4 regions of the Streptomyces sp. NPDC050703 genome follow, and region 3 is predicted to be linked to each of the others. Evidence: riboswitches for the same ligand, from Rfam matches in the RefSeq annotation. Region 3 holds a riboswitch; each other region holds the start of a gene.

Region 1 (7,653 bases), on a different contig from region 3:
GGCGGGCGTGAGCGTGACGCACGCCTCGCCGACCGCCGAGGAACTGGTCGGCGCCTGCGCGGGCGGCCGTACGGTCCTGGTCGTCGCCACCGCCGAGGGCGACCGCGCCCTCACCGACGGCCTGGCCCGCCTCGCCGGCTCGGGCCGCTTCGCCATGCCGGACCTGGAGCTGCTGCCCGCCTCGTACGACCTGCCGGGCGCGCGCCTGCTCGACCTGGTGCAGGTCATGGACCGCATCCGCGAGGAGTGCCCCTGGTCGTCCCGGCAGACGCACAAGGGCCTGGTGAAGTACGCGCTCGAAGAGGCGTACGAACTGGTCGAGGCGATCGAGGCGGGCGACCGGGAGGAGCTGCGCGAGGAGCTGGGCGACGTACTGCTCCAGGTGGTCTTCCACGCCCGCATCGCCGAGGACGACCCGGAGAGCCCCTTCTCCGTCGACGACGTCGCGGGCACCCTCGTGGAGAAGCTCATCCACCGCCACCCGCACATCTTCGGCGACGACTCCGCGCTGACCCCGGAAGAGGTCAAGGAGCACTGGCGGCGGACCAAGGCCGAGGAGAAGCGGCGCACGTCGGTCACGGAGGGCGTGCCGCTGGACCAGCCGAGCCTGGCCCTCGTGGCGAAACTGGCCGCTCGGGCGCGGACGGCGGGGCTCCGGGTCGAGGTCCCGCGGCAGGACGGCATCGCTCACGAACTCCTCGCGCTCGCCCTGCGCGCCGAGGCCGAGGGCGTGGACCCGGAGTCGGCGCTGCGGGCCGCCGCACGGGCCTACCGGGACGCGGTGCGCGCCGCCGAGGGGCGTCGATGACCCGGCCCGGCGCGGCGAGCGCCCCCGACGCCGCCGCCCCCGACGCCGCCCACGGCTCCCCGGGGCCGGAGCTGTTCACCTGGGAGTTCGCCAGCGACCCCTACCCCGCCTACGCCTGGCTGCGGGAGAACTCCCCCGTGCACAGGGCCACGCTGCCCAGCGGGGTCGAGGCATGGCTGGTGACGCGGTACGCCGACGCCAAGCAGGCCCTCGCCGACCAGCGGCTCAGCAAGAACCCCGCCCATCACGACGAGCCCGCGCACGCCAAGGGCAAGACCGGCATCCCCGGCGAGCGCAAGGCCGAGCTGATGACGCATCTGCTCAACATCGACCCGCCGGACCACACCCGGCTGCGCAGGCTCGTCGCGAAGGCGTTCACGCCGCGCCGCGTGGCGGAGTTCGCGCCGCGGGTGCAGGAGCTGACGGACGCCCTGATCGACGCGATCCTCGCCGGGAACGGTACGGAGCGGGGGGAGGCCGACCTCATCCACGAGTTCGCCTTCCCGCTGCCCATCTACGCCATCTGCGACCTGCTCGGCGTCCCGCGCGAGGACCAGGACGACTTCCGCGACTGGGCGGGCATGATGATGCGGCATGTCAAGCCGGGCCAGGGGGGCGGCCCGCGCGGCGGCGTGGCCCGGTCGGTGAAGAAGATGCGCGGCTACCTCGCCGAGCTGATCCACCGCAAGCGCCTGGAACCAGGCGACGACCTCATCTCCGGCCTGATCCGCGCCTCCGACCACGGCGAGCACCTCATGGAGAACGAGGCCGCCGCCATGGCCTTCATCCTGCTCTTCGCCGGCTTCGAGACCACCGTCAACCTCATCGGCAACGGCGTGTACGCGCTGCTGACCCACCCCGAGCAGCGCGAACGCCTGCAGAAGGCGCTCGCGGAGGGCGACACCGGGCTCCTGGAGACCGGCGTCGAGGAACTCCTCCGCTTCGACGGGCCCGTGGAGCTCGCCACGTGGCGGTTCGCCACCGATGAGCTGACCATCGGCGGACAGCGGATCGCCGCGGGCGACCCCGTCCTCGTCGTCCTCGCGGCGGCCGACCGCGACCCCGAGCGGTTCGAGGACCCCGACACGCTGGACCTGTCGCGCCGCGACAACCAGCACCTCGGGTACGGCCACGGCATCCACTACTGCCTCGGCGCCCCGCTCGCCCGCCTGGAGGGCAGAACGGCCCTCGCGACGCTGCTCAGGCGCCTGCCCGACCTGCAACTCGCGGCCGATCCGGCGGATTTGCGGTGGCGTGGCGGGCTGATCATGCGCGGGCTGCGGACGCTGCCGGTGACGTTCACACCCGCACAGGGACCGGCCGCGGCTGACGAGGCGTCACCATTGTGACTTTCGCGTGATCTCCGCTGCATCGACTTGTGACAAGCGTTCGACTGCGGCTACGTTCACGTCGACTCGGGCACCCCGCTGCCCCGATCGCCGCACCAGTCTCCTGAAAGGCAACCGCATGCTCTCCGGCAATGGTCGTCACCGACGCCCCCGCCAGGCCCCGGCCCTCATCGTCGCGGCAGGAGTCACCGGATCCGCCATCGCCATCCCGCTCCTCGGGGCGACCAGCGCGAGCGCCGCCCCCACGGCGACGTGGGACAAGCTCGCCGAGTGCGAGAGCGGCGGCGCGTGGAGCGCCGATCCGGGCAACGGTTACTACGGAGGTCTCCAGCTCTCCCAGGAGACCTGGGAGGCCAACGGCGGCCTCGCGTACGCGCCCAGCGCCGACGAGGCCTCCAAGTCGCAGCAGATCGCCGTGGCCGAGCGCATCCTCGACGCACAGGGCTCCGACGCCTGGCCGAGCTGCGCCCCGATCGCCGGCCTCACCGAGGACGCCCCCGCGGCCGACGTGGACCCGGGCAACCCGATCGTCCCCGAGTCGTCCGGACCGGCCGGCTCCGGCTCGTCGGGGTCCGAGGGCTCCGGCAAGAAGGACGAGCCGTCCGACGAGGCGTCAGAGGCCGAGAACAAGCCCTCGGACGACGCGAAGGACGGCGAGAAGCCCTCCGGCGACGCGAGCGACACGCCGGAAGCCGGCTCCGACCGGGAGAAGGGCCGCGAAAAGCTTGACAAGTCAGGCAAGCCCGACAAGTCCCCCGAGAAGGGCGAGAAGGGCGGGGCTGGCGACAAGGCCGGGGCGGACGACACGCCCGGGAAGGGCGCGCCGGACGGTTCCGGCAAGTCCGCCGACGACGAGGCGACTTCGCCCGCAGGCCGGGACGAGGAGTCCGCGGGCTCCACCGGCCGCCACCGCGGCGGCAGCGCCGAGGAGACCGCCGAGGACGCCACCGGGGCGGCGGCGGGCGACCGTTCGGGCCGGCACGCCTCACGCGGCGGCGAGCGGACGGACAAGCCGGCCGACGGCACGTACACGGTCCGCTCCGGGGACAACCTCTCGGCGATCGCCGACGACCACGGCATCGACGGCGGTTGGGACACGCTCTACACCGAGAACAAGAAGACCGTGGGGGACGACCCGGACCTCATCCTCCCCGGTCAGAGCCTCGATCTGGGCGAAAAGCAGCGGTAGTTGACGATGCGTCCGCGGGGCACTTCGTGCTGTATGCACCTTTTGGCGCGAGTGAGAGATGGGTCTCAGAAGCCCTGATCGTCTTTGAAATTCCGGTGGTCTCCTGTCTACGGTCGTGACCGCTCGCCACTGGTGGGCCCCGCCGGTCGGTACGCCGAATCCTGCCAACGGCCGGACGGGAACAGTCGTCGCTTCGAGCGCCGTGGGCAGGAGCGGGGGACCCAAGGTAAGCGCCGTGTCATGCGGCTAGGGGTGGAGCCGCACTCGGGAGAGTGCGGCCGGGCAACTTCACTGGCCCGAACCCGACAGCTCACCTCGCAGGCGTCGGTGAGGGGATCAACTCATGCTGTTTTCCGGCAAGGGCAAGCACCGCCGTCCGTCCAAGGCCACCCGTGTCGTCACGCTCGCCGGTGTCACCGGTGCCGCCGTGGCCGCCCCGCTGATGGCCGCCGGTTCGGCCTCGGCCGCCACCAACGCCGAGTGGGACGCCGTCGCCCAGTGCGAGTCCGGCGGCAACTGGTCCATCAACACCGGCAACGGCTACCAGGGCGGCCTGCAGTTCTCGCCGTCCACCTGGGCCGCGTACGGCGGCACGAAGTACGCGCCCAGCGCAGACAAGGCCACCAAGGCCCAGCAGATAGAGATCGCCGAGAAGGTCCTCGCGGGCCAGGGCAAGGGTGCCTGGCCGAGCTGTGGCGTCGGCCTCTCCAACGCCTCCAACGGCGGCGGCGCCCAGCAGCAGGCCCCGCAGCAGCAGGCGCCCCAGCAGCAGGCGCCTCAGCAGCAGAGCAAGCCGCAGCCGCAGCAGACGCAGCAGCAGGCCGCCCCGCAGCAGCAGGCCGCGCCCAAGCCGCAGCCCGCCCCGCGCGCCCAGACCGAGAAGACCGTCGAGACCCCGACCGGCAAGACGGTCGAGAAGGGCGACGGCGAGTACAAGGTCAAGACGGGCGACACCCTGTCGAAGATCGCCGAGGCGCACGACGTCAAGGGCGGCTGGCAGAAGGTCTACAAGCTCAACGGCGACATCATCGACAACGCCGACTTCATCTACCCGGGCCAGCAGCTGCACCTCAGCTGACCCGGCCGGCTCGGCCGTGCCTCGGCGGAGGCACGGCCGCCCCCGTCCCCACGGCCCCCCGCCCCGGTGCGCGTATCCCCCGTACGCACCGGGGCGGGGTCATGTCCGCACCGCCGTGTTCGCCTTCAGCGAGCTACCGGCCAGTAGAAAAGCGGGCTTCCGTCCCGATTCCCTGGTATTTGGGCGCTTGTACGTCCCACGGGGCGGGCGGTCGGCTGGCTGAAGGCTCCGGGCCGGTTAGGCTCAGGAGACGCAGGGCCGAAGCGGCCCCGCGTAAACGCGTCACATCCCAGAAGGAGATGCTCGTGCCGTCCATCGACGTCGTCGTAGCCCGGGAAATCCTGGACTCCCGAGGCAACCCCACGGTCGAGGTCGAGGTCGGCCTCGACGACGGCAGCACGGGTCGTGCAGCCGTTCCGTCCGGTGCCTCCACCGGAGCCTTCGAGGCCATCGAACTCCGTGACGGTGACCCCAACCGTTACCAGGGCAAGGGCGTGGAGAAGGCCGTCCTCGCCGTCATCGAGCAGATCGGCCCGGAGCTCGTCGGCTACGACGCCACCGAGCAGCGCCTGATCGACCAGGCCATGTTCGACCTGGACGCCACCGACAACAAGGGCTCGCTCGGCGCCAACGCCATCCTCGGCGTCTCGCTCGCCGTCGCGCACGCCGCGTCCGAGGCCAGCGACCTGCCGCTCTTCCGCTACCTCGGCGGTCCGAACGCGCACCTGCTGCCCGTCCCGATGATGAACATCCTGAACGGCGGGTCGCACGCCGACTCGAACGTCGACATCCAGGAATTCATGATCGCCCCGATCGGCGCGGAGTCCTTCTCCGAGGCCCTGCGCTGGGGCACCGAGGTCTACCACACGCTGAAGAAGGTCCTGAAGAACAAGGGCCTGGCCACCGGCCTCGGCGACGAGGGCGGCTTCGCGCCGAACCTCGACTCCAACCGCGCCGCCCTGGACCTCATCCTTGAGGCCATCAAGGAGGCGGGCTACGTCCCCGGCGAGCAGATCGCGCTCGCCCTCGACGTCGCCGCGTCCGAGTTCTACAAGGACGGCTCCTACGAGTTCGAGGGCAAGAGCCGCTCGGCCGCCGAGATGACCGAGTACTACGCCGAGCTCGTCGCCTCCTACCCGCTGGTCTCCATCGAGGACCCGCTGTTCGAGGACGACTGGGCCGGCTGGGCCACCATCACCGAGAAGCTCGGCGACAAGGTGCAGCTCGTCGGCGACGACCTGTTCGTCACCAACCCCGAGCGCCTGGCCCGCGGCATCGAGGAGAACTCGGCCAACGCCCTCCTCGTCAAGGTCAACCAGATCGGTTCGCTGACCGAGACCCTGGACGCCGTCGAGATGGCCCAGCGCAACGGCTTCAAGTGCATGATGTCCCACCGCTCCGGCGAGACCGAGGACGTCACCATCGCCGACCTGGCCGTCGCCACCAACTGCGGCCAGATCAAGACCGGCGCCCCGGCCCGCTCCGAGCGCGTCGCCAAGTACAACCAGCTCCTGCGCATCGAGGAGATCCTCGACGACGCCGCCGTGTACGCGGGCCGCAGCGCCTTCCCGCGCTACAAGGGCTGACCCGTGCCCCTGGCGTGAAGCCCGGTTACCTACGTCCCCGCACCCGGTCCCGTACCGTGTGCGGGGACGTAGTCACGTGCACGCGCTGCTTCGGGGAGGCGGAACCCATGGCCAAGGCCGGTACCAAGGACCGGTTCTCCACGGCTACCCGGCTACGGCTGCTCGGCGAGCAGACCGCCGAGCGCGTCTACCGCTCCCAGACCAGGCGCCAGGCCCGCCGCTCCCGGCTCACCGGCCGGGCCGCGCTCCTCGCGCTGGTGCTCTGCTCGCTGGTCGTGGTGCTCGCGTACCCGATAAGGCAGTACGTCTCGCAGCGGGCGGAGATCGACAACCTGCGCAGGCAGCAGAGCGAGCAGCGGGCCGACGTGGAGAAGCTCCGCGACGAGAAGGCCCGCTGGGAGGACGACGCGTACGCCGAGCAGCGCATCCGGGACCGCCTGCACTACGTGATGCCGGGCGAGACCGGCTTCACGGTGATCGACCCGGCGGCGGCCAGGAGCCGGCGCGCGGACCAAGGGGCGGCAGCGCGCCCCTGGTACTCGAACGTCTGGGACGGCGTCGACAAGGCCGACCGCCCCGCGGACTGACGTCGACCGCCCGACGACCGGCCTCGACCGCCCGACGACCGACCCTCGATCGCGCCGCCGATCGAACCACTGATGGAAAGACAGGCATGCACACGCCCCCGCCGACCACCCCGCGCACCGAGCCCACCGACGCCGACGTCGAGGCCTTCAAGCAGCAGCTCGGCCGCCCGCCCCGCGGACTGCGGGCCATCGCGCACCGCTGCCCCTGCGGCCGGCCGGACGTCGTCGAGACGGCGCCGCGCCTCCCCGACGGCACGCCGTTCCCGACGACGTACTACCTCACCTGCCCGCGGGCCGCGTCCGCGATCGGCACGCTGGAGGCCAACGGCGTCATGAAGGAGATGTCGGAGCGGCTCAAGACGGACCCCGACCTCGCCGCCGCGTACCGCAGGGCGCACGAGGACTACATCGCGCGCCGCGACGCCATCGAGGTCCTTGAGGGCTTCCCGAGCGCGGGTGGCATGCCGGACCGCGTGAAGTGCCTGCACGTCCTGGTCGGCCACTCCCTCGCGGCGGGCCCGGGCGTGAACCCGCTGGGCGACGAGGCGCTGGCGATGCTCCCCGAGTGGTGGGCCAAGGGCCCCTGCGTCACGCCGTGCGCCGCCGAGGGTGCCGCCGAAGGGGGCGCCGAGTGACCCGCGTCGCCGCCGTCGACTGCGGCACCAACTCCATCCGGCTGCTCGTCGCCGACGCCGACCCGGCCACCGGGAAGCTGGTCGACCTGGACCGCCGGATGACCGTCGTCCGCCTGGGCCAGGGCGTGGACAGGACGGGCCGCCTCGCGCCGGAGGCCCTTGAGCGCACCTTCGCGGCCTGCCGCGAGTACGCCGCGGTCATCGAGGAGCACGGCGCCGAACGCCTCCGCTTCGTGGCGACCTCCGCGTCCCGCGACGCCGAGAACCGCGACGACTTCGTACGGGGCGTGCGGGACATCCTCGGCGTCGACCCCGAGGTGATCAGCGGCGACCAGGAGGCGGAGTTCTCCTTCACCGGCGCCACCAAGGAGCTGACGGGCCGCGCCGACCTCGCCACGCCCTACCTGGTGGTGGACATCGG
Region 2 (7,653 bases), on a different contig from region 3:
GTACCCGGCGGAGAGCACGACGAGGCCCTGCACCCCGCGCTCGCCGCACTCGGCGACGACCTGCGGCACACGGTCGGCGGGCACGGCGACCACGGCGAGGTCGACGGGTTCGGCCACGGACGCCACGGCGCGGTGCGCGGGCACGCCCTCGACCCGGGTGCCCTCTTCGAAGGCGCTGTTCACCGCGTACAGGCGCCCGGCGAACCCGGCGTCACGGAGGTTGCTCAGGACGCTGCGCCCGACGCCGCCCGGGGTCCGGCCCACGCCGATGACCGCGACCGATCCCGGCGTCAGCAGGCGCTGCACGGACCGGCCCTCGGCGCGCTGCTCGCGGGCGCGCTGCACGGCGAGCGAGCGGTCCGTCGGCTCCAGGTCGAACTCCAGGCGTACGACGCCGTCCTCGAAGCTGCGCTTCTGCTGGTAGCCCGCGTCCGTGAACACCTTGATCATCTTGGTGTTGGCGGGCAGCACCTCGGCCGCGAAGCGCCGGATGCCGCGCTCCCTGGCGACCGCCGCGATGTGTTCGAGGAGGGTGGAGGCCACTCCCCTGCCCTGATGGGCGTCCTGCACGAGGAAGGCGACCTCGGCCTCGTCGGCGGGCGCGGCGGCTGCCATGCCGCGCTCGTCGATGCGGTCGTACCGCACGGTCGCGATGAACTCGCCGCCCACCGTCGCCGCCAGGCCCACGCGGTCCACCAGATCGTGGTGGGTGAAGCGGTGCACGTCCTTGGCGGAGAGACGGGGGTAGGGCGCGAAGAACCGGTAGTACTTCGACTCGTCCGAGACCTGTTCGTAGAAGCTGACCAGGCGGTCCGCGTCCTCGGCCGTGATGGGCCTGATCCTGGCGGTGCCTCCGTCTCGCAGCACCACATCGGCTTCCCAGTGCGCGGGGTAGTCGTGCCGCTCCTGCTGATCCGACTGATCCGACGGGGTCTGCATGGAGCCAGGGTACGGGTCGCGGGGCGGCTCGGACCTTGGCAGGCTGGGAGCCCGGTGACCGCGGGGACAGCCGGCCGGATGACCTGGGCGTACGGTCGGCAGAGCACCCGTGCCGACATGAGACACTGGTCTAGACAACTTGGAAACACCTGGAAGGGCAGCAACACATGGCTGAGCGCCGCGTCAACGTCGGCTGGGCCGAGGGCCTCCACGCCCGACCCGCCTCCATCTTCGTCCGCGCGGCCACGGCCGCCGGCGTACCCGTGACGATCGCCAAGGCCGACGGCAACCCGGTCAACGCCGGCTCGATGCTCGCGGTGCTCGGCCTCGGCGCCCAGGGCGGCGAGGAGATCACCCTCGCGTCCGACGCCGAGGGCGCCGACGCCGCCCTCGACCGTCTGGCCAAGCTCGTCGCCGAGGGCCTTGAGGAGCTCCCGGAGACGGTCTGAACCGAGCGGCACCGACTGAAGGGTCCACCCTGCCACGGGGTGGACCCTTTGGCGTATGCGGCGCTTTCCGCGCTTCCTGATTTCACGGCATTGCGGCGCTCTGCGCATCGCTAACATCGCCAACATCGCCAACATCGCCAACGGAGCATGGCGCATAAAGCGCATTGAAATTCCGCGCCCTTCTCACACCGGCGTCCACTCTCTTTTGTACGGCGCCCGCGTTAATTCAGAAGGCCCGCCGTGTTTACGGCACGTTGCGGACCCCTCACGCGGTGGGCGCGTCCGGCGGGCCGCGGCCTGTGGGCCGACGCCGTGCGCTCCGCGTGCGCCGCGGCGAGCGCCCTGGCCCGTTCCGCGTCCCCGCGGGAGACCGCGTCGACGATCGCCGCGCGCTCGGCCCAGGCCTCGTCCGGCGCGGCGGAGGGCTCGACGGCGTACATCCAGGCGGTCTTCTGCCGGAGCTGGGCGAGCAGCGTGATCAGCCCGGGGCTGCCGGACGCCTGGGCGAGCGTCTCGTGGAACCAGCCCTCCAGCGAGGCCAGATCCTCCCCCTGACCCTTCCGGCAGCGCTCCCCGCCCACCTTGACGAGGCCGCGCAGGACCTTGAGGTGGGCGTCGGTGCGGCGGCGCGCCGCGCGGGCCGCGACGAGCGGTTCCAGCAGCGAGCGCACGTCGAGCAGGTCGGCCGCCTCCTGCTCGGTGGGTTCGGCGACGCATGCGCCCGCGTGCCTGCGCCTGACGACGAAGCCCTCGGCCTCCAGGGTGCGCAGGGCCTCGCGCACGGGAACGCGCGAGACGCCGTAGCGGCGTGCGAGGAGGTCCTCGGTGAGCCGGCTGCCTCTCTCATGGACTCCGGAAATGATGTCGTCCCGTATCGCCGTGCATACCGAGTGCGCGGGAATGCGCATGCCCTGACCTCCGCCTTGATACCGCGCGACGCGGTCGACCGACGCTCTTTCCGCGACTCTATTGCAGGGTGTCGCGTTTTCCGACGGGGCGAGGGAATTCATGGATATCTTTTGGCCAGACGGCGAAAGCCCCGGCTCATTCGTGAGCCGGGGCTTTCGGTACGACGCGGGGGTGTCGGTACGACGCGGGGGTGTCGGTACGACGCGGGGGTGTCGGTCGCGTCGGTCAGACGTGTCAGACGTTGACGCCGTGCGCGCGGAGGTAGGCGACGGGGTCGATGTCCGAGCCGTACTCCGCACTGGTGCGGGCCTCGAAGTGCAGGTGCGGGCCGCTGGAGTTGCCCGTGGAGCCGGAGAGGCCGATCTGCTGGCCCGGGGTGACCGTCTGGCCAACGGTGACACCGAGGGAGGACATGTGGCCGTACTGGGTGTACGTGCCGTCGTTCATCTTGATCACGACGTTGTTGCCGTAGGCACCGCCCCAGCCGGCCTCGACGACGGTGCCGGAGCCGACCGCGTGGACCGGGGTGCCGGAGGAGGCGTGGAAGTCGACGCCGGTGTGGCTGCCGGAGGACCACATGGCCCCGCCGGTCTGGTAGCCCGTGGAGACGTAGGAGCCGGCGATCGGGGAGGCGTAGGTGTTCAGGCGCTTGCGCTCGGCCGCGCGGGCGGCGCGCTCCTTCTCCTCGCGCTCCTTCTCGGCCTTCGCCTTGGCCTCGGCCTCGGCCTTGCGCTTCTCCTCGGCGGCCCTCTTCTTGGCGGCCTCTTCGGCCTTCTTGGCCGCCTCTTCGGCCTTCTTGGCCGCGGCGGCGTCGTCGGCGGCCTGGCGCTGGGCGGCGGCCTGCGCGTCGACGCCGTCGGCGAGCGAGTCGCCGACGGAGATCGCCTGGGTGAGTCCGGTGTGCTCGATGGGCGCGTCGTCGGCGGCGGCGAGCGCGGGGCCCGCCAGGCTCCCGATGACACCGGTGGTGGTGAGCGCGGCGACACCGGCGGCGTTGGCCGTGGTGCGCGTCAGGCGGCTCGGACGACGGTGCTTCCCGGTGGCACGGGTGAACGCCATGAAGCGGCTGGTCCTTTCCTTCCCTCTCGCCTACCGGGTTAGCTGACGGGTTCGGAGCAGGAAGGTCTCCTACGAGTCCCTCACCGTGCGGCAAGGTGCCCGATTCACCCCAAGGGACGTGTGGGTCCCCGGCTCCCCTGGCTCGCGCCGTACGGGGACTCGGCGATGACTGTCCGGTGCCGCGGCTGCGGCGTACTGCGTGACGAACAGCCGGACCGACGCTAAACGTGTCCTCTTTCGAACGACAAACAGAACGCCTCTTTTGTAGCGCACGCCACACGGCAGACAGGCAACCTCCATGGTAATTCGGACATATGGGGACCCCGGGGCCACAAACGGCCACCGGGGTCCCGGTATGCCCTGACTCCGCGCCGCCGCTCAGCCGGAGACGACGCTCACGTCGCCGATGCCGAGGGCCCTGACGGGCTCCTCGATGCGCGCGGCGTCACCCACGAGGATCGTCACCAGATGGTCCTCCGGGAAGGCGCTCACGACCGCCGCGGTGGCCTCCACGGTGCCGGTGGCGGCCAACTGCCGGTAGAGCTGCGCCTGGTAGTCGTCCGGGAGGTTCTGCTCGACCTGGTCGGCGAGCGTGGCCGCCACGGAGGCCGCCATCTCGTACTTGAGCGGAGCGACGCCCACCAGGTTCTGCACCGCCACGTCGCGCTCGGCGTCGGTCAGGCCCTCCGCGGCGAGCGTGCGCAGCACCGTCCAGAGGTCTTCGAGCGCGGGGCCCGTGGACTCCGTGTCGACCGATCCGCTGATGGCGAGCATCGCGGCGCCCGAGCCGTCCGGGGCCGAGCGCAGGACCTGGCCGAAGGAGCGCACACCGTAGGTGTAGCCCTTCTCCTCCCGCAGGACGCGGTCGAGCCGGGAGGTGAGGGTCCCGCCGAGGCAGTACGTGCCGAGGACCTGGGCCGGCCAGACGCGGTCGTGCCGGTCCGGGCCGATGCGGCCGATCAGGAGCTGCGTCTGCACGGCTCCGGGACGGTCGACGATGACCACACGGCCGGTGTCGTCGGCGGTGATGGCCGGCACGGGGCGCGGCTCCGCCGTGCTGCCCGTCCAGGTGCCGACGGTGTCCGCGAGCATCTCGTCCAGGTCGACGCCCTGCAGATCGCCGACGACCACCAGGGTGGCCGCCGCCGGACGGACGTGCTTCTCGTAGAAGGCGCGCACCGCCGCCGAGTCGATGGCGCCGACCGTCTCCTCCGTGCCCTGGCGCGGGCGCGACATGCGCGAGCTCGCCGGGAAGAGCTGCCGGGACAGCTCCTTGGCGGCCCGGCGCGCCGGGTTGGCCGCCTCGTGCGGGATCTCGTCGAGGCGGTTGCGGACCAGGCGCTCGATCTCGCTGTCCGCGAAGGCGGGGGCGCGCAGGGCGTCGGAGAGCAGTCCGAGCGCCTTCGGCAGGCGGGAGACGGGCACTTCGAGGGAGACGCGGACGCCGGGGTGGTCGGCGTGCGCGTCCATGGTGGCGCCGCAGCGGTCGAGCTCGGCGGCGAACTCCTCGGCGGAGTGCTTGTCCGTGCCCTCGTTGAAGGCCCTCGCCATGATCGTGGCGACGCCGTCGAGGCCCGCGGGCTCGGCCTCCAGCGGGGCCTCCAGGTGGACCTCCACCGCGACGACCTGCTGGCCGGGGCGGTTGCAGCGCAGCACCGTCAGGCCGTTGGGCAGGGCGCCGCGCTCGGGGGCGGGGAAGGCCCACGGCTTGGCCGTGCCGGGCTCTGGCTGCGGGTGGAACTGCATGGTCGCGGCCTCGGTCACTTCGCCGCCTCCTCTTCCTGTTCGGTCTCGCCGGCGGGGGTCTGCTCGGTCCCGTCGGCGGCCGTCTCCCCGGCGCCTCCGGCGGCCACGGGCTCGTACACGAGCACCGCGCGGTTGTCGGGCCGCAGGCGGGCCTTGGCGACCTCCTGGACCTCCTCCGCGGTGACGTCGAGGACGCGTCCCACGGCGGTGAGGGCGAGCTGCGGGTCACCGAAGAGGACGGCGTACCGGCACAGTTCGTCCGCGCGGCCCGCGACCGTGCCGAGCCGGTCGAGCCACTCGCGCTCCAGCTGCGCCTGCGCGCGCTCCATCTCCTCCGGGGTGGGACCCTCTTCGGCGAAGCGGGCCAGCTCCTCGTCGACGGCGGCCTCGATGACGGGGACCTCGACGTCGCCCGAGGTCTTCACGTCGAGCCAGCCGAGCGAGGGCGCGCCGGCGAGCCGCAGCAGGCCGAACCCGGCGGCGACGGCGGTGCGGTCCCGGCGCACGAGCCGGTTGTAGAGCCGCGACGACTCACCGCTGCCCAGGACGGTCAGCGCCAGGTCGGCCGCGTCGCACGCACGCGTGCCGTCCTCCGGCAGCCGGTAGGCGGCCATCAGGGCGCGGGCGGGGACCTCCTCCTCGACGACCTCGCGGATCTCCCTGCCGATGCGCTCGGGCAGGGAGCCGTCGCGCGGCGGCTGCTTGCCGTCGTGCGAGGGGATGGACCCGAAGTACTTCTCGATCCAGGCGAGCGTCTGCTCCGGGTCGATGTCGCCGACGACCGAGAGCACCGCGTTGTTCGGCGCGTAGTACGTACGGAAGAACTGGCGCGCGTCCTCCAGGGTGGCCGCGTCCAGGTCCGCCATGGAGCCGATCGGCGTGTGGTGGTACGGATGGCCCTCCGGGTACGAGAGGGCGGTCAGCTTCTCGAAGGCGGTGCCATAGGGGACGTTGTCGTAGCGCTGGCGGCGCTCGTTCTTCACCACGTCCCGCTGGTTCTCCATGGACTCCTCGTCTAGCGCGGTGAGCAGCGAGCCCATCCGGTCGGCCTCAAGCCACAGGGCCAGCTCCAGCTGATGGGCGGGCATCGTCTCGAAGTAGTTGGTGCGCTCGAAGCTCGTCGTGCCGTTGAGCGAGCCGCCGGCGCCCTGGACCAGCTCGAAGTGGCCGTTGTTCGACACCTGCTTCGAGCCCTGGAACATGAGGTGCTCGAAAAGGTGAGCAAGACCTGTCCGTCCCTTGACCTCGTGGCGCGAGCCGACGTCGTACCAGAGGCACACCGCGGCGACCGGGGTCAGGTGGTCCTCGGAGAGCACCACGCGCAGGCCGTTGGCCAGCCGGTGCTCGGTCGCTGTCAGGCCGCCGGAGCCGGGCTCGGCTGTGGCCGTGTGACCCATGGGCATGTACGTCCCTTCGATCGCTGAATCTGCAGAATTGCTGCGAGTCCCGCCACTGTATGCAGCGTGCCGACACCTCACGAAGTTCCCGGTCCGCTCACGGCGTAGTCGCCTCCGACACCGCCGGTGCACGGGTCGTGGTCGGCGTTGTCAGTGGGACAGTCCACAATGGTCGGCGTCAGAACCCGCACTTGCTTGTCGAAGGAGCCGCAGCAGCGATGGCCCGCCGCAGCACGAAGACCCCGCCGCCCGACGAGTCGTTCGAGGAGAGGATCCTCGACATCGACGTCGTCGACGAGATGCAGGGCTCCTTCCTCGAGTACGCGTATTCGGTCATCTACTCCCGCGCCCTGCCGGACGCCCGCGACGGCATGAAGCCGGTGCACCGCAGGATCGTCTATCAGATGAACGAGATGGGTCTGCGCCCCGACCGCGGCTATGTGAAGTGCGCCCGTGTCGTCGGCGAGGTCATGGGTAAGTTGCACCCCCATGGCGACGCGTCGATCTATGACGCCCTGGTGCGCATGGCGCAGCCCTTCTCGATGCGCCTGCCCCTGGTGGACGGCCACGGCAACTTCGGCTCGCTGGGCAACGACGACCCGCCGGCCGCCATGCGGTACACCGAGTGCCGGATGGCCGACGCCACGTCCCTGATGACGGAGTCGATCGACGAGGACACGGTCGACTTCGAGCCGAACTACGACGGCCAGGAGATGGAGCCGTCAGCCCTCCCGGCGGCATACCCGAACCTCCTGGTCAACGGCGCGTCGGGCATCGCGGTCGGCATGGCGACGAACATGCCGCCGCACAACCTCGGCGAGGTCATCGCCGCCGCCCGGCACCTGATCAGGCACCCGGGGGCCGACCTCGACACCCTGATGAAGTACGTGCCGGGCCCCGACCTGCCCACCGGCGGCAAGATCGTCGGCCTGACCGGCATCAGGGACGCGTACGAGAAGGGCCGCGGCAGCTTCAAGATCCGCGCCACGGCCACCGTGGAGAACGTGACGGCGCGCCGCAAGGGCCTCGTCGTCACGGAGCTGCCCTTCACCGTGGGGCCCGAGAAGGTCATCTCCAAGATCAAGGACCTGGTCGGCTCGAAGAAGCTCCAGGGCATCGCCGACGTCAAGGACCTCACCGACCGCTCGCACGGC
Region 3 (7,653 bases):
AGTCGTCCACGGTGACGACGTCCGCCCACTGCGGGAACAGCCGCTGGACGAGGACCCGGTGCACCTCCGGATCGGGGTCGAGGCAGGCGTCGGAGAGGACGGTCAGCCCGAAGTCCAGGTCGTTCGCCCCGCACAGGGTGGAGAGCACCACGGCGCTGGTGGCGATCCCGGTGAGTACGAGGCTTTCGACACCGCGGGCCCGCAGCACCACGTCGAGATCGCTGCCGGAGAACGCGCTCGCCCGCCGCTTGGTGACCACCACCTCGCCCGGCAGGGGCGCGACCTCGGGGTGGATGTCGGTGCCGGGGGCGCCCTCGACGTAGAGACCGGCCCGTGCGATCGCGGCGAGCGGCTTGTTGCGCGTGCCGACTTCGGGGAAGCCCGGCCGCAGCGCGATGACCACGTAGATCACGGGGATGCCGGCCGTCCTGGCCCCGTCGATCGCCCTGCGCAGGCGCGGCAGGTATCCGGAGCCGTCATCGGCGATGTCCACGATGGCACGCTGGACGTCCATCACGAGAAGTGCGCTGTTCATGTCATCCGGAGCAACGACGCCGAGCCGACGCCGTAACGGGTCGGATCTCCGTCCGCGCGGTGGTGGCACCGTCACCGTCGGCGCGGTGGTGGCACCGTCACCGTCAGCGGGGTGGTGGGACCGGCAGCGCAGTGGTGCGACGAGGAAGCAGTGGTGAGACGAGGAAATGGTCGCGGGCGTCGGGCCGACCCGCCACGACCCGTCCGTCGACCCGGAACACCTCCCTCACCAACTGTTCGGAAAGCACCAGGTCCGGCCGCCCCTCGGCGGCCACCCTGCCGTCGCGCAGCACGATGACGTGCCGGGCGTACTGCAAGGCGAGGTCAAGGGAGTGCAGGGCGGCGATGACGGTGTGGTCGCCGCTGACCGCGAGGTCGAGGACGTCGAACTGGTGGGCGAGGTCCAGGTGGTTCGTCGGCTCGTCGAGTACGAGGATCTCGGGGTCGGCGACCAACGCGCGGGCCAGCAGCACCCGTTGGCGTTCACCGCCCGACAGGGTGTGCACCATGCGTTCGGCGAGCGGCAGGGCCCCGGCACGGTGCAGCGCGCGGTCGACGGTGCCCCGGGTCTCCTGGCCGGCGTCCTGTGCCCACCGTCGCCGCCTGGTCGCGGTGAGGCCCAGTTCCACCAGTTCGGCGGCGGTGAGTTCCGGCGCGATGCCCGCCTCCTGGGGGAGCACGCCGATACGGCGTGCGCGCTCGCGCGGCCGCATGCGCAGGACGTCGTCGTCCCCGATGAGCACCTGGCCGGTGCGCCGGGCGGCGGCGCCGGTGAGGGAGCCGAGCAGAGTGGACTTCCCGCTGCCGTTGGGACCCACGAGCGCGGTGAGCCCGCCGGCGGGGATGTCGGCGTCGATCCCGTGCAGCACGGGGGTCCGGCCCAGCTGGGCGGTGAGTCCGCGGACGGTCAAGGCGGTCACGGCGCTGGTGCCGGTCATCGGGTCCTCCCCGCACGGCGTACGACGAGGACGAACGCCGGTACGCCGATCGCGGCCGTCAGGATGCCCACCGGAAGCTCGGTGGGAGCGAGCAGCATGCGGGCCCCGGTGTCGGCGAGCAGCATCAACAGCGCGCCCAGGAGCAGCGCGACGGGCAGGATTCTGCTGTGCAGCCCGCCCACCAGCATCCGGGCGAAGTTGGGGACGACTAGCCCGACGAAGCCGATGGTGCCGGAGATCGCGACCACGGTGCCCGTGAGCACGGCGGCCACCACGAAGATCCCGATGCGGGTGCGGCCGGGGTGGATGCCGAGCGCCGCCGCCGTGGTGTCGCCGAGCGCGAGCAGGTCGAGGCGGCGTACGAGGAACGGCAGCATCGCGAGCGTGGCGGCGACGGGCACGGTGGCGATGCGCAGGAGTTCCCAGTTCGCACCGGACAGGCTGCCGAGCAGCCAGTACATGACCTGCTGGGTGGCCTCGGCGTCGCCGGTGCGCAGGATGAGGAAGGACGTGACGCCGGAGAGCAGGTGACCGACCGCGATGCCCACCATCACCAGCCGGGAGGCGGAGAGACCCGCCAGGGAGGTCGCGCACAGGAACACCACCGCGCCGGCCGCGGCGGCGCCGGTGAAGGCACCGAGGGGCAGCGTCAGCCCCGCGGCGGTACCGATGCCGAGCGTGGTGATGACGGTGACGGCGCCGAGCGACGCTCCCGAGGACAGCCCCAGGGTGAACGGGTCCGCGATCGGATTGCCCACCAGTACTTGTACGAGCACGCCCGCCACCGCGAGCCCCGCGCCCACCAGCAGGGCTTCGAGGACCCGCGGCACGCGCAGCCGCCAGATGATGAAGTCGTCCCCGGTGGTGGCGGCACCGTCGATCCCTCGTCCGACCGCCGAGAGGACCTGGCCCGGTGGGATGACGACGGCGCCGACGCCGACCGCGAGCACCGCGGCCACCGCGATGACCGCCAGCAGCGCGGCGACCACCACGGCGGTGGGCACGTTCCCGAGCAGCCCCGAGGCACGGCGCCGGTTCTCCGGCCGGACGGGGGGTGGTGGGAGCGGGTCGGCGCCGGGGAGTGCGCGAGGGGTTCCGCCGGGGAGTTCGGCGGGGATGTCGGCGGGGGCCGCGGCGTGGTGTTCCGGCGGAAGCGGCGGCGCGTCGGACGCGCATACCCCTGCTCCGGGCACGCCTGACTTGCGTACGTCCGGTCCGTGTACGCCCGGTCCGCGTACACCCGATCCTCGTACGCCCACTTCTCGCGACTGCCTGGTCATGAGGCGTCCTCCACGGCTTCGGCCACGGTGCGCACCGCTCGGGCGCCGAGCACGCTGGGCGACAGGAGGATGCTCTGCGGGATGGCGACCACGCGGTCGTTCTTGACCGCGTCCGTGTCCGCGAGCAGCGGGCTGGCTTTGATCGCGTCGACGAGTCGACGGCCGGACTGCCGGGAGAACCCGGTCACGGCCAGGATGACCTTCGGGTTGCTCCGGCTCGCCTCCTCGGCCGACAGCGTGGCGAAGTCACCGGGGGTGGAGGCTGCGACGTTCCGTCCCCCGGCCAGCGTGATCACGCCGTTCGCGTGACTCGACCCTCCGCTGGTGTTGATGCCCGCACCACCGGCCGGCGCCGCCGACAGACTCAGTACCGGGACCGCGTCCGCCCTCTTCCCCGCGGACGCCGTCAGGTCCGCGACCTCGCGCTTCATGTCGGCGATGAGTGCCTTGCCCTTGTCCTGTACGTGGAAGACCTCGGCGAGGTGGGTGATGTAGCGGTAGGTGGCGTCGATGTTCGTGGACCGGCCCTTGGCCGTGTCACAGGCGACCATCGCCGCGATGCCGTTCTCCTTGAGCTGCTTCTGGGTGGGGGTTCCGTCGAAGGAGCCGAGCTCGTACCGGGAGATGCCGGTCACCAGATCGGGCTTCGCCGCGATCACCGACTCCTTGTTGGCCACCTTGCCGCTCAGCACGGGCAGGGCGTCGAGTTCCTTCCGCATCGCGCCGGAGAAGTCGTCCTTGAACTCGGGCCCCGCCGTCCCGACGATCCGGTCCCCGAGGCCGAGCGCGATCAGGAACGCGGCGGCTCCCGCGTCCAGGGTGACCACCCGCTTCGGGACTTCGGCGACATCGGCCGTGGCGGGGCAGGCCGCCGAGGTCCCGTCTCCCGTGGAGTCGTCGCCTGCCTTGCCCGGCCGGTCGGAGGCGGACGCGGAGGACGTCGACGACGGGGAGGCACAACCGGACAGGCCGCCGACGAGGAAGGTGAGGGCTGCGGCGAGCACGGCAGCAGTGGGTCTTGGACGCACCGTTGTTTCACGTACCTTTCGGGGCGATGAGGGCGATGAAAGCGGTGGAGCGGGTGGGCGCGGACTGGTGGTGGTTCTGCGTGAGTGCCTGGCACTGCAGTAGTCGTGCCGGATGCGCGCCGAGTTCCGAGCAGTTCGCGGTCGGGCGAACGCGGCGCGGACAAAGGCAGTTCGGGCGGAGACAGTTCGGGCGGAGGCGGTTCGGGCGGAGCCGGTTCGGGCGGAGCCGGTTCGGGCGGAGCCGGTTCGGGCGGAGGCGGTTCGGGCGGAGGCGCGGGAAAAACCGTTGGGCCGCCCGCTCCACTGCGTGCAAGATCGACTCGTGGACACCTATCTGACGACCGAGCGCTTGGCCCTGCGGCACTTCACCGTCGATGACGCGGAGCTGCTGATCGAACTGGACAGTGACCCGGCGGTGATGCGCTACCTGAGCGGCGGCGAACCGACCGCGCCGGAGACCGTCCGCGAGCGCCATCTGCCGAACATCCTGGCCGGCTACGAGAAGTGGGACGGCGACCTCGGGCTCTTCGCCGCGCACGAGAGGGACGGCGGCGCTTTCATCGGCTGGTTCCATCTGCGTCCCGAGCCGGACGGCCCGCTCGACGAGGTCGAACTGGGCTACCGGCTGCGGCAGGCGGCGTGGGGCAGGGGCTACGCCACCGAGGGCTCGCGGGCCTTGCTGGACAAGGCGTTCACGCGACTCGGCGTGCGCGTGGTCCGGGCCGCGACGATGTCCGTGAACCACGGCTCGCGCAACGTCATGGAGAAGCTGGACATGGAGTTCGCTGCCGCCATCCCCACTCCTCCTGACATGGAGGCGGTCGAGGGTTCCGAGTTCGGAGGCGTGCGGTACGAGATCACCGGGGAGCGGTGGAAAGCGGGACAGCGGGGGCAGTAGGTGCGGCTGGAGCCGGCAGTTCGGCGCCACGGGTAATCCGCTTTCCACCTTTTACTCACCGCATTAGGCAGTCAACAGAACCCGGCTGACATCCTGTCGGAATTCGACAGCAATTCGGCGTGGTGACGCGCGACGTCCTCAACTCGCCCCGGGCGCCGAGCATTTCGAGCCCGGAAACCCATGGCTCGTCCCACGAACGCCAGAAGCCGGAAGCCGGAAGCCGGAAGTCCGAAGCCGGCCGCCAGCGGCCGAACCGCGCCGTCGGCCCGACTGGTCAGCCACTCACAGAAGGCACTCCCGGGCGAACGCACGCCCCCGATCCGCCCGGTATGACCAATTTATGCAGATAGCCCCCACCCCGCCGCGTACTCCTGAGTGAAATGAGTCACGCCGCCCATCGTGCGGCTCAAAACGCCCGAGCGGATTTCCCGTTCCAGGCAAAGAAAGTTGGGTCTATCGATCAAGGAAGGGCCCGCTTTCTGATCATCAGAAACCGATCCCGCGCTTTCTCCGGGTGAATTCGGGACTTGTTCCTTCGGGCCTTTCTCGCCTAACGTCACCGTCAATCCGGATGGAACGCCGAATCCTGCCGCTGTCCGGAAACCCTCCCACCCACTCACTCACTTACGCATGGCAGGAGCGGGGGACCCAGGTAAGCCGCCGGTCCGGATTACGGAACGGCTCGGGGTGAAGTCGCGCGCACAGTGCGGCCGGACATCTCCCGTCCGAACCCGACAGCTCACCTCGCAGGCGACGGAGAGGAATTTCGTCATGCCCGCAAAGGGAAAGCACCGCCGCCCCAAGTTCAGCGCGCTCCACCGGGGCATCGCCCTCGCGGGGACGGGCGGGGCCGTTCTCGTACTCCCCGTGCTCGGTGCGACCGCCGCCAACGCGGCGCCGGCCGGTGCGGTCACCGAGCCCGCCGCGGCCCCGGCGACCTATGTCGTCGCCGCGGGTGACTCGCTCGCCACGATCGCTCAGGAGCACTCCGTGAGCGGCGGCTGGGAGAGCCTGTACGAGAACAACCGCGACGTCCTCGGTGGCGACCCGGGCCTCATCCACCCCGGCCTGAAGCTCACCCTCGGCGAGAAGGACGCGGCCGAACCCAGGCCGGCCGCCGAGCGGGCGGACCGTTCCGAGCGCGACAGCGCGGCCGCCGAGCCCGCCGCCGCCCCGGCGGAGAAGACCTACACCAACGATCTCGACGGCTGGATCAAGGAGTCGCTCGACATCATGGCCCAGCACGGCATCCCCGGCACCTACGAGGGCATCCACCGCAACGTGATGCGTGAGTCCTCCGGCAACCCGATGGCCATTAACAACTGGGACTCCAACGCCGTCGCCGGCACCCCCTCCAAGGGTCTGCTGCAGGTCATCGCGCCCACCTTCGCCGCCTACCACGTGCCCGGCACCTCGCTGGACAGCTACGACCCGGTCGCCAACATCACCGCCGCCTGCAACTACGCGGCCGACCGGTACGGCTCCATCGACAACGTGAACGGCCCGTACTGATCCCCGTACCCCACCCCCCGCCGCATGCCCTCTGAGCCCCGGCACGCCATGCGTCCGGGGCTCAGCCCGTAACCGGAGCGAGTGCGGGCGGTGTTGCTTACGCGTCAGCCCGCCCGGGTGACGCGGTGGCGAAGGGGCCGCCCTCGCCGAACGCGAGCCGTGCGAAGTTCTCCCCGATACGGCGGTGCCCCGCGGGGTCGGGGTGGATCGCGTCCGGCAGCGGGAACTCGGCGTAGTCGCTCTCGCCGTAGAGTTCCCGGCCGTCGAGGTAGTGCAGGTGGGGGTCGTCGGCCGACCGCTGTCCGACGATCCGGGCGAGTTCGTCGCGGATGACGTTCAGGGTCAGACGCCCGGCGGCCCGTTCGGCCGGGTCACCCGTGGCCTTGAACCGCAGGGTCCCGCCGTCGAAGTCGGGCATGAGGGGGCCGGGGGTGTCCTCCTGGACCGGGCACAGGACGGGGGACACGACCAGCAGGGGTGCCGTCGGGTGGCCTTCGCGGATGGTGTCGAGGAAGCCGTGGACGGCGGGGCCGAAGGCGCGCAACCGCATGACGTCGGCGTTCACGACATTGATGCCGATCTTGACGCTGATCAGGTCCGCCGGGGTGTCCCGCATGGCACGGGCGGTGAACGGGTCGAGCAGCGCGCTGCCGCCGAACCCGAGGTTGACCAGCTCCACGTCGCCCCGGGCCGCCGCCAGGGCGGGCCAGACGGCGGTGGGGTGGGCGGCGTTCGAACCATGGCTGATGGAGCTGCCGTGGTGCAGCCACACCCTGCGCCCCCTGTCCGGCGCCGGCTCGATCGGCGCATCGGTGCGCAGGGTGATCAGCTCGGTGATCTCCGTGTGCGGGAGCCAGATCTCGATGTCCTTGTCACCCGCGGGCAGACCGGCGAACCGGGCGGTGCCGGGAGGCCCCTCCCTCAGCTCGGCGGACTGGGTGACCATGTCGGTGACCGTACGGAGATTGCCGCCGGTCACCGTGGCCTGCGCGGTGAGGCGGCCGTCGACCAGCAGGTCGTAGACGCCGTCCGCCGGGGGCGGGAAGCCGCGGTAGGTCCGCTTGGTGGGCAGGGTGTCCAGCTCGACGGTCGTGGCGCGGGTGCGGAATGCCAGGCGTACGCCGGAGGGCTGCGCCTCGGCCACGGCGAGCTGGTCGTCGGGGATCTGGCGCCGGGCCCGGGCGGGAAGGCGGTGCGGGAGCAGGCCGTGCGCGGTCGGTTCCAGATCTAGGAAGCCTCGCAGGAGGTCGGGGGTGACGGGGGTGGTGACAGGGGTGGTGCCCCAGCCGTGATCAGTGCTCATCGCTCAGTGCCTCGCCTTGCCTTGTCCTGCCTGGTAGCGCCTTGCCTTGCTTGCCCGGTCATGTCTTGCCCTGCCCTGCCGGCCTGGTCCTGCCTTGCCGGCCTGGTCCTGCCTTGCTTGCCTGGTCATGCCCTGTGTCAGCTCGTCGGCCGGGGGGGGG
Region 4 (7,653 bases), on a different contig from region 3:
TGGCAAACGCGCACCCCATCGTCCGGCAGATGCGGCCCGGCTCCGCCGTGATCGAGGAGCTGAAGGAACCGGCACCGGGCTGCCGCACCCAGTTCGTGAGTTTCTGGAGCGACCTCGACCAGATCATGGTCCCGCTGGAGACGGCGTGCGTGGACCACCCGGACCTGATCGTGCAGAACGTCCGCGTGACCGGGATCGGTCATCTCGCGCTGCCCGTCCACCCGGCCGTCGCGAACGGCATACGCCAGGCCCTGGATCTGACCGAGCCGGGAGCAGACGCCAGGGAGGCACCGTCCGGCCTCACGGTCGCCTGAAGCGGAAGCCCGCAATCCATCCAGGACACACCCGAACCGTCAAGGCTGCCCGAAGCGGGGACCGACCATCAACTACCGGACATCAGGCGCAAAATACTCGGTCCCGCGACCACACGCTTGACGCAAGACATCGAACACCTCTCGAACGCAAAGCCAAAGCTGTGCCCGCAGTCCGCCGAAAGGCGGCCGAATGCCCGTTTCCTGAGAGCATGAAACCTGCCGAAGATTGTCGCGCCCGTATACCGCCGGGTACAGTCGCCGCACTGCTCCGCCCTTGCTGCCGAGGCGAAAGAGAAGTTGGTGAACGACCGTCACCCGTCGGGGAGCTCGACTCCCCAGCCCTCGGCACCCGACGCCGAGTACGCCCACTACGCGGCGTACGACGCGCACAGTGCCCATCACGGTGGCCCTGGCTACGACGCCTACTCCACCGGCGGTTTCGACACCGGCGCCATCGACACCGGTACCTTCGCGGTGGACCCGCTCTTCGGCGACATGCCCGGCGGTGACCACGGCACCGGCCAGTGGGCGACCGACACGGGGCCCCAGCCGGCCATCGGCTACGACGCGTACGCCGCGCAGCACCACACCGCCACGTACGACACCGGCGGCTTCGAGACCACCTCTGCGTGGGCGACCGGCGGCCACCAGCACCTCGGTGACGCGCAGCACCTCGCGGACATCCCGGCGCAGCCGACCCCCGACGGCACCGGCCAGTGGGACACCACCGCCTGGAACCAGGCGCCGCAGACCGGGCAGTGGGAGACACCGGCCTTCGACACGGGGGCGGCGTACGACGCCACGGCGTGGAACTCCGCCGGCGACACGCACCACCCGCACCACTCGCATCCCGAGCACTCTGAGCACCTCACGGGCCCCGCGGACCTCACGGACCCTGCCGACCTCGCGGATCATGCGGACCTCGCAGACGTCGCAGACGTCGCAGACCTCCGAGACTCGCAGTCGTACGAGCTCGCCGACCCGTACGAAATCTCCGCCGACGTCCCCCACGAGGCCGACGCCCTCCACGACACCGCGGAGCACGAACCGGTCACGGTGGCCCCGGGCACCGCGCCGCGCGCCTCCCGCGCGAAGAACGGCGGCTCCGGCCAGGGCCGTTCACGGACCCGTCGCCGTACGCCCGCGAAGCGTTCCGCCCTGTTCACCGTCGCCGTGCCCTCGGCCTGTGTGATGGGTGTCGCCGGTGTGGCCGCCGCCTCGGTGGGCGACTTCGGCGGCAACGACAAGAGGGAGACGACGGCCTCGGCCCCGGACGTCACGTCCGTGAAGCCCTCGACCGCCAACAACAAGCTGGACACCCAGCTCGCGAACCTCTCCGCCGACGCCGGCGACTTCGCCGACCGCGCGAGCCGCACGCAGGAGCGCATCGACCTCAAGGCCGAGAGGGCGGCCGCCGAGAAGCAGGCGGCGGCGGAAGCGGCACGCAAGGAACGGCTCCGTCCCAAGTTCGTCCTGCCGGTGAAGCAGCACGGGCTCAGCGCCTCCTACGGCCAGGCCGGCGTCAACTGGATGTCGGCACACTCCGGCATCGACTTCCCCGTGTCGTACGGCTCGGAGGTCATGGCGGTGACCGACGGGACCGTCTCCACGAAGTGGAACAGCGCCTACGGCAACATGGCGATCGTGACGGCCAAGGACGGCACGGAGACGTGGTACTGCCACCTCTCCACGCACAAGATCTCCAGCGGTCCCGTGAAGGCGGGCGACGTCATCGCCTTCTCCGGCAACTCCGGCAACTCCACCGGCCCGCACCTGCACTTCGAGGTGCGTCCCGGCGGCGGCTCGGCGATCGACCCGCTGCCGTGGCTGCGCAGCCACGGCCTCGACCCGACGTAGCCCCGGCCGTCGAAGCCTCCGACGCCCGCCGTCCGTACGGCCTGGTCGTCGCTCGGGTCCGACCAGGCCGTAGGCGTCAGAGCTTCTCGACCGGCGCGTACCGCAGCAGGAGCCGCTTCGGCTTGGGCTCGCCGAAGTCCACCGTCGCCTCCGCGTTCGCCCCCGTGCCCTTCACTCCGACCACGGTGCCGAGGCCGAACTGGTCGTGCGTGACCCGGTCCCCGACGGCCAGCGAGACCACCGGCTTCTCCGAGGCGCGGCGCGTGGCGAAGCCCTGCGCGCCCCCCGCGCGCGACCGCGACGAGGACAGCGACGAGGCGATGCCCGCAGCCGGGCCTGACGACGCCGGAGCGCCGACGGAGCCCTTCCGCTTCCAGTCCAGATGCGTATCCGGAATCTCTTCGAGGAAGCGCGACGGCGGGTTGTAGGAGGGCGTGCCCCAGGCGCTGCGCATCGAGGAGCGCGTGAGGTAGAGCCGCTCCCGTGCGCGCGTGATGCCCACGTACGCCAGGCGGCGCTCCTCCTCCAGCTCCTTGACCTGGCTGAGGGAGCGCATGTGCGGGAAGACGCCGTCCTCCATGCCGGTCAGGAACACGACAGGGAACTCCAGGCCCTTGGCGGTGTGGAGCGTCATCAAGGTGATGACTCCGGAGCCGTCGTCCTCCTCATCCGGAATCTGGTCCGAGTCGGCGACCAGTGCGACACGCTCAAGGAAGTCGGAGAGCGATCCTGCCGGCGCCGTCACCGCATCGCCTGCTCCCGCCTCACCTGCTCCCGCATCGCCCGCCGCAGCCTCACCACCGGCGGTCTGGGCCTCTTCCCGCTGGGCGTTCTCCTGCTCGAACTCCAGCGCTACGGCCGCGAGCTCCTGGAGGTTCTCGATGCGGGTCTCGTCCTGCGGGTCCGTCGAGGCCTGCAACTCGGCCAGATAGCCCGTGCGTTCGAGTACGGCTTCCAGGACGACGGCCGGGCCCGCGCCCGACTCGACGATGGTCCGCAGCTCTTCCATCAGCGTGTTGAACCGCTTGACGGCGTTCGTGGAGCGGGCCGCCATTCCGTATGCCTCGTCGACACGGTGCAGCGCCTGCGGGAAGGAGATCCTCTCGCGCTGCGAGAGCGCGTCGATCATCGCCTCGGCACGGTCGCCGATGCCCCTCTTGGGTACGTTCAGGATGCGCCGCAGCGGGACGGCGTCCTCGGGGTTGGCGAGAACGCGCAGGTAGGCCAGCACATCGCGGACCTCCTTGCGCTCGTAGAAGCGGACGCCGCCGACGACCTTGTAGGGCAGGCCGACGCGGATGAAGATCTCTTCGAAGACGCGGGACTGCGCGTTCGTCCGGTAGAAGATCGCGACGTCGCCGGCCTTCGCGTCTCCCGCGTCCACCAGGCGGTCGATCTCGTCGGCGACGAACTGCGCCTCGTCGTGCTCGGTGTCCGCCACATAGCCGGTGATGCGCGCGCCCGCGCCCTGGTTGGTCCAGAGGTTCTTCGGGCGGCGGCTCTCGTTCCGCTCGATGACCGCGTTGGCCGCCGTCAGGATCGTCTGCGTGGAGCGGTAGTTCTGTTCGAGGAGGATCGTCGTCGCGTCCGTGTAGTCCTCCTCGAACTGGAGGATGTTGCGGATGGTGGCGCCGCGGAAGGCGTAGATCGACTGGTCCGCGTCACCCACCACGCACAGCTCGGCCGGGTCGTCGCCCTCGCCCCCGGAGGGGCCGACCAGCTCGCGCACCAGGGCGTACTGCGCGTGGTTCGTGTCCTGGTACTCGTCGACCATGACGTGGCGGAAGCGGCGGCGGTAGTGCTCGGCGACGTCCGGGAAGGCGCGCAGGAGGTTGACCGTCGTCATGATCAGGTCGTCGAAGTCCAGTGCGTTCGCCTCGCGGAGACGTGACTGGTACATGGCATAGGCCTGGGCGAGGGTCTGCTCGAAGCCTCCCCCAGAGCCGCCGGCCTGGGAGGTGCCCCCAGCGACCTGGCCCGCGAAGTCCTCCTCGTCGATCAGCTCGTTCTTGAGGTTGGAGATCTTGGCGCTGAACGACTTCGGCGGGAACTTCTTGGGGTCGAGATCGAGGTCGCGGCAGACCAGGGCCATCAGGCGCTTGGAGTCCGCGGCATCGTAGATCGAGAACGAGGACGTGAAGCCCAGCTTCTTGTACTCGCGGCGCAGGATGCGGACGCAGGCGCTGTGGAACGTCGACACCCACATCGCGTTGGCCCGGGGGCCCACGAGCTGCTCGACGCGCTCCTTCATCTCGCCCGCGGCCTTGTTCGTGAAGGTGATCGCGAGGATCTGGCCCGGGTGCACACCGCGCTCGGCGAGGAGGTACGCGATGCGGTGGGTCAGGACGCGGGTCTTGCCGGAGCCCGCGCCGGCGACGATGAGCAGCGGGGAACCCGCGTGCACGACGGCCGCGCGCTGGTTCTCGTTCAGTCCTTCGAGCAGCGTCGCCGGGTCGGTCACCGGGCGCGGGGCACCGTCCCGGTAGTGCGTGTCCCGGGTCATGGGCGCGTCGAACTTCCCGTCGAACAAATCGTCCGGAACGTGCTCCGGAGCGCTGTCCTCGGGCGGGGGCGGGTGTTCTTCGTCCGCGGCCCGGGAGGGCTGCAGGTCCGCCAGGAAGCTGTCGTCAAAGAGGCTGCTCATCGCCTCCCGAGTCTAGGCGGACCCACTGACAACCCGCGCCGGGTTCCGCCGACCCGTCCGTCGCTCACGGCATGTCCACGGCCGGACACCGTCCGAGACGGCCCTGTGGGCACGCTGCGCACGGGCCGCGCCGGAGCCTCGTAACGTCACGAAAACGTATCGGGCATATCGAGCATCGACCTTCACAGGCGTCGCACAAGTTGGCTAGCGTGCTGCGCGGGCCGCTCGTATTCCCACCGGCGAACCCCGCCGGGAACGCGCGGCCCCCGCCGAGTCCGACATGTTCGGAGCCGGGGACCCACCGAGAACCTGGGGTGAATCGGTCCCGTGCGCAGTACGGAACCGTAGGGCAACCTTCCGGACCATCCGCCCGAACCCGACAGCTAACCCGGTAGGCGGGCTACGGAAGGAGTCGCCTCCCTTGGCGTCGCACCGCAAGCCGCGGAACCGGCCGGCCGGAGTCCGCACCGCCCCCGCCGTCGGCATCACCACGGCCGCCCTCACCTCCGTGGCGCTTCTGTCGCAGAGCGCCCAGGCCGCGCCCGCCTCGCCCACGAGGCCCAGCCTCGAAGAGGTGCGGAAGAAGGTCGACGACCTCTACCACCAGGCGGGCGTGGCCACCCAGAAGTACAACTCGGCCAAGGAGAAGACCGAGAAGCAGCGCAAGAAGGTCGACCACCTCCTGGACGATGTGGCCAAACGCACGGACAAGCTGAACGACGCACGTCAGGAACTCGGCTCCTTCGCCGCCGCGCAGTACCGCACCGGAGGCGTCTCGGAGACGGCAACGATGTTGCTGGCCGACGATCCGCAGGGCTATTTCGACCAGAATCACCTGGCGGACCGGCTGACCACGCGGCAGAAGAAGGCCGTCGACGACTACGAGACGCAGCGGGCGGCGGCGACGAAGCAGCGCACGAAGGCGGCGAGGAGCCTTGGGACGCTGACCGACTCGCGGGACGACCTGCGGACCAGCAAGCGGACCGTCCAGAAGAAGCTGGGCGAGGCGCGCGAGCTGCTGTCGGACCTGACCGCCGAGGAGAAGGCACGGCTCGCGGCGATCGAGCGCGAGAGGGAGCGGGAGGCGAAGCGGAAGGCCGAGAGGCTGGCCCGCGAGCAGGCCGCCGAGGCGGAGCGCGAGCGCCGGGCCGAGGAGGCGGCGCAGCGGGAACGGGAGAAGGAGCGGGGAGACGGTCAGGGCACCGGCTCGGGTTCTGGCCCGGGCACAGGTTCCGGTTCCGGCTCCGGCTCCGGAAGCTCGGACGGGAGCTACGCCACCAAGGCCGCGAAGGTCATCGACTTCGCGGAGGCCCAGATCGGCAAGCCCTACGTGTGGGGCGCCGCGGGCCCCGACTCCTACGACTGCTCCGGCCTCACCCAGGACGCCTGGAAGGCCGCCGGGATATCACTGCCGCGCACCACATGGGACCAGGTCAAGGTCGGGACGACCGTGAAGACGGCGGACGCCGAACCGGGTGACCTGGTCTTCTTCTACGACGACATCAGCCACGTAGGGATCTACACGGGCGACGGCAAGATGATCCACGCCCCGAAGCCGGGCGCGAACGTCCGCGTCGAGTCCATCTACTACATGCCGATCCACAGCGTGGTGCGCCCGGCCTAGCTCCATCTCTCCGCACCCTGCCGCACCGCACCGCGCCTCGCCCTGCCGGTGCCGGAGTGACTACGGAAACGGCACCACGGAAGACGAAAACGCCCTCCACGCGTGCGTGGAGGGCGTTTCCCTGGTCCCGTTCTCAGCAGCCCGGCATCAGGTCCACAGCACGGCGATGAAGATGTTCGCCGTGGTCAGCAGCCCCACCGCCCCGAACACGCCCTTGTCGATCTTCTCCTCGTCACGCTTCACATAGACCAGCGCGAGGATCACGATCAGCACGGCCATCTTGATGCCGATCTTGAGGTTGTTGACCGCGTTGTCGTCGGCCTGGTTGAGGCCCACCAGGACCACACCGGTGACGAGCATGGTCAGCGCACCGTGCAGCATCGCCGGGACGAAGCGGGCCGTGCCCTGGCCCATCTGCTTCATCTGGGTCAGGAAGCCGCCCAGGAGGCAGGCGATGCCGATGATGTGCAGGGCGACGAAGAGATGGATGAGTACGTCCATGGGCCGGAGCCTAACCCTCGCCCCCCACGCCGGTCGCAGGCGGGCCCGTAGCAGCTCTGCGAGGGCCGGACGGTTGTATCCGCCGTATCGGTCAGGGCCGTACACGAAGGCCGCCCCGCTTCGCGACCGCCACGGTCAGACCCGTTCACCGTTCCGCCCACTCACGACAGTTGCGCACAATCCGCGGCCAACCCGTGACGGCCCCGCTTAGCGTCCTTCCCCAGGTGACCGGCTCCCCAATGCCGCCCGGCGCACGGGCGGCAGTCGGACACCACCGCCGAGAAAGGTCCGGCGGCGGTCCGCTCCCCCTGTGCGGGCCGCCGCCGGACATGTGAGGAGCTCTCTTCGTGGCAGCACACCGCAAGCCCCGGCACCGCTCGTTCAGCGGGAGCACGGCCCGCACAGCCGCCACGATCGTCCTCGCGGGAGCCGCCTCCGCGACCGCCTTCGACGGCACGGGGCACGCGGAGCCGCAGCTCGGCCCGGCCGAGGTGAGGTCGAAGGTCGACGCGCTGTACCACGAGGCGGAGATCGCCACCGAGAAGTACAACGGCGCCAAGGAGAAGGTCGACAAGGCGGAGAAATCGCTGGGCGAGCTGCGTGACGAGGCGGCCCGCAGGACGCAGAGGCTCAACACCGCCCGGCAGAGCCTCGGCTCCTACGCGACCGCCCAGTACCGCGCCGGCGGCCTCGATCCCTCCCTGCAGCTCGCG

The links. A riboswitch is a leader RNA that binds a small molecule or an ion and turns the genes downstream of it on or off. The one in region 3 is predicted to bind cyclic di-AMP.
Positions count from the first base shown of each region.
Region 1: another riboswitch for cyclic di-AMP. It lies ahead of AB0I16_RS18400 (transglycosylase family protein); the one in region 3 lies ahead of AB0I16_RS11705 (LysM peptidoglycan-binding domain-containing protein).
Region 2: another riboswitch for cyclic di-AMP. It lies ahead of AB0I16_RS02300 (M23 family metallopeptidase); the one in region 3 lies ahead of AB0I16_RS11705 (LysM peptidoglycan-binding domain-containing protein).
Region 4: another riboswitch for cyclic di-AMP. It lies ahead of AB0I16_RS05010 (C40 family peptidase); the one in region 3 lies ahead of AB0I16_RS11705 (LysM peptidoglycan-binding domain-containing protein).

Region 1 covers NZ_JBFAHX010000017.1:146,773-154,425, forward strand. The annotation lists gene AB0I16_RS18385 (nucleoside triphosphate pyrophosphohydrolase) at 1-808, shown strand, start outside; gene AB0I16_RS18390 (cytochrome P450) at 805-2,157, shown strand; gene AB0I16_RS18395 (transglycosylase family protein) at 2,276-3,346, shown strand; cyclic di-AMP (ydaO/yuaA leader) riboswitch at 3,535-3,685, shown strand; gene AB0I16_RS18400 (transglycosylase family protein) at 3,690-4,424, shown strand; gene eno (phosphopyruvate hydratase) at 4,730-6,010, shown strand; gene AB0I16_RS18410 (septum formation initiator family protein) at 6,118-6,597, shown strand; gene AB0I16_RS18415 (DUF501 domain-containing protein) at 6,684-7,232, shown strand; gene AB0I16_RS18420 (Ppx/GppA phosphatase family protein) at 7,229-7,653, shown strand, end outside.
Region 2 covers NZ_JBFAHX010000002.1:143,290-150,942, reverse strand. The annotation lists gene AB0I16_RS02315 (GNAT family N-acetyltransferase) at 1-939, opposite strand, end outside; gene AB0I16_RS02310 (HPr family phosphocarrier protein) at 1,107-1,388, shown strand; gene AB0I16_RS02305 (GntR family transcriptional regulator) at 1,610-2,296, opposite strand; gene AB0I16_RS02300 (M23 family metallopeptidase) at 2,532-3,356, opposite strand; cyclic di-AMP (ydaO/yuaA leader) riboswitch at 3,369-3,531, opposite strand; gene AB0I16_RS02295 (pitrilysin family protein) at 3,735-5,120, opposite strand; gene AB0I16_RS02290 (pitrilysin family protein) at 5,117-6,505, opposite strand; gene AB0I16_RS02285 (DNA topoisomerase IV subunit A) at 6,718-7,653, shown strand, end outside.
Region 3 covers NZ_JBFAHX010000009.1:116,026-123,678, forward strand. The annotation lists gene AB0I16_RS11680 (isochorismatase family cysteine hydrolase) at 1-535, opposite strand, end outside; gene AB0I16_RS11685 (ABC transporter ATP-binding protein) at 639-1,472, opposite strand; gene AB0I16_RS11690 (iron ABC transporter permease) at 1,469-2,665, opposite strand; gene AB0I16_RS11695 (ABC transporter substrate-binding protein) at 2,749-3,756, opposite strand; gene AB0I16_RS11700 (GNAT family N-acetyltransferase) at 4,103-4,678, shown strand; cyclic di-AMP (ydaO/yuaA leader) riboswitch at 5,290-5,444, shown strand; gene AB0I16_RS11705 (LysM peptidoglycan-binding domain-containing protein) at 5,450-6,190, shown strand; gene AB0I16_RS11710 (GDSL-type esterase/lipase family protein) at 6,288-7,493, opposite strand.
Region 4 covers NZ_JBFAHX010000004.1:54,184-61,836, forward strand. The annotation lists gene AB0I16_RS04995 (alpha/beta fold hydrolase) at 1-314, shown strand, start outside; gene AB0I16_RS05000 (M23 family metallopeptidase) at 615-2,171, shown strand; gene pcrA (DNA helicase PcrA) at 2,248-4,815, opposite strand; cyclic di-AMP (ydaO/yuaA leader) riboswitch at 5,073-5,229, shown strand; gene AB0I16_RS05010 (C40 family peptidase) at 5,237-6,439, shown strand; gene AB0I16_RS05015 (hypothetical protein) at 6,587-6,940, opposite strand; gene AB0I16_RS05020 (NlpC/P60 family protein) at 7,288-7,653, shown strand, end outside.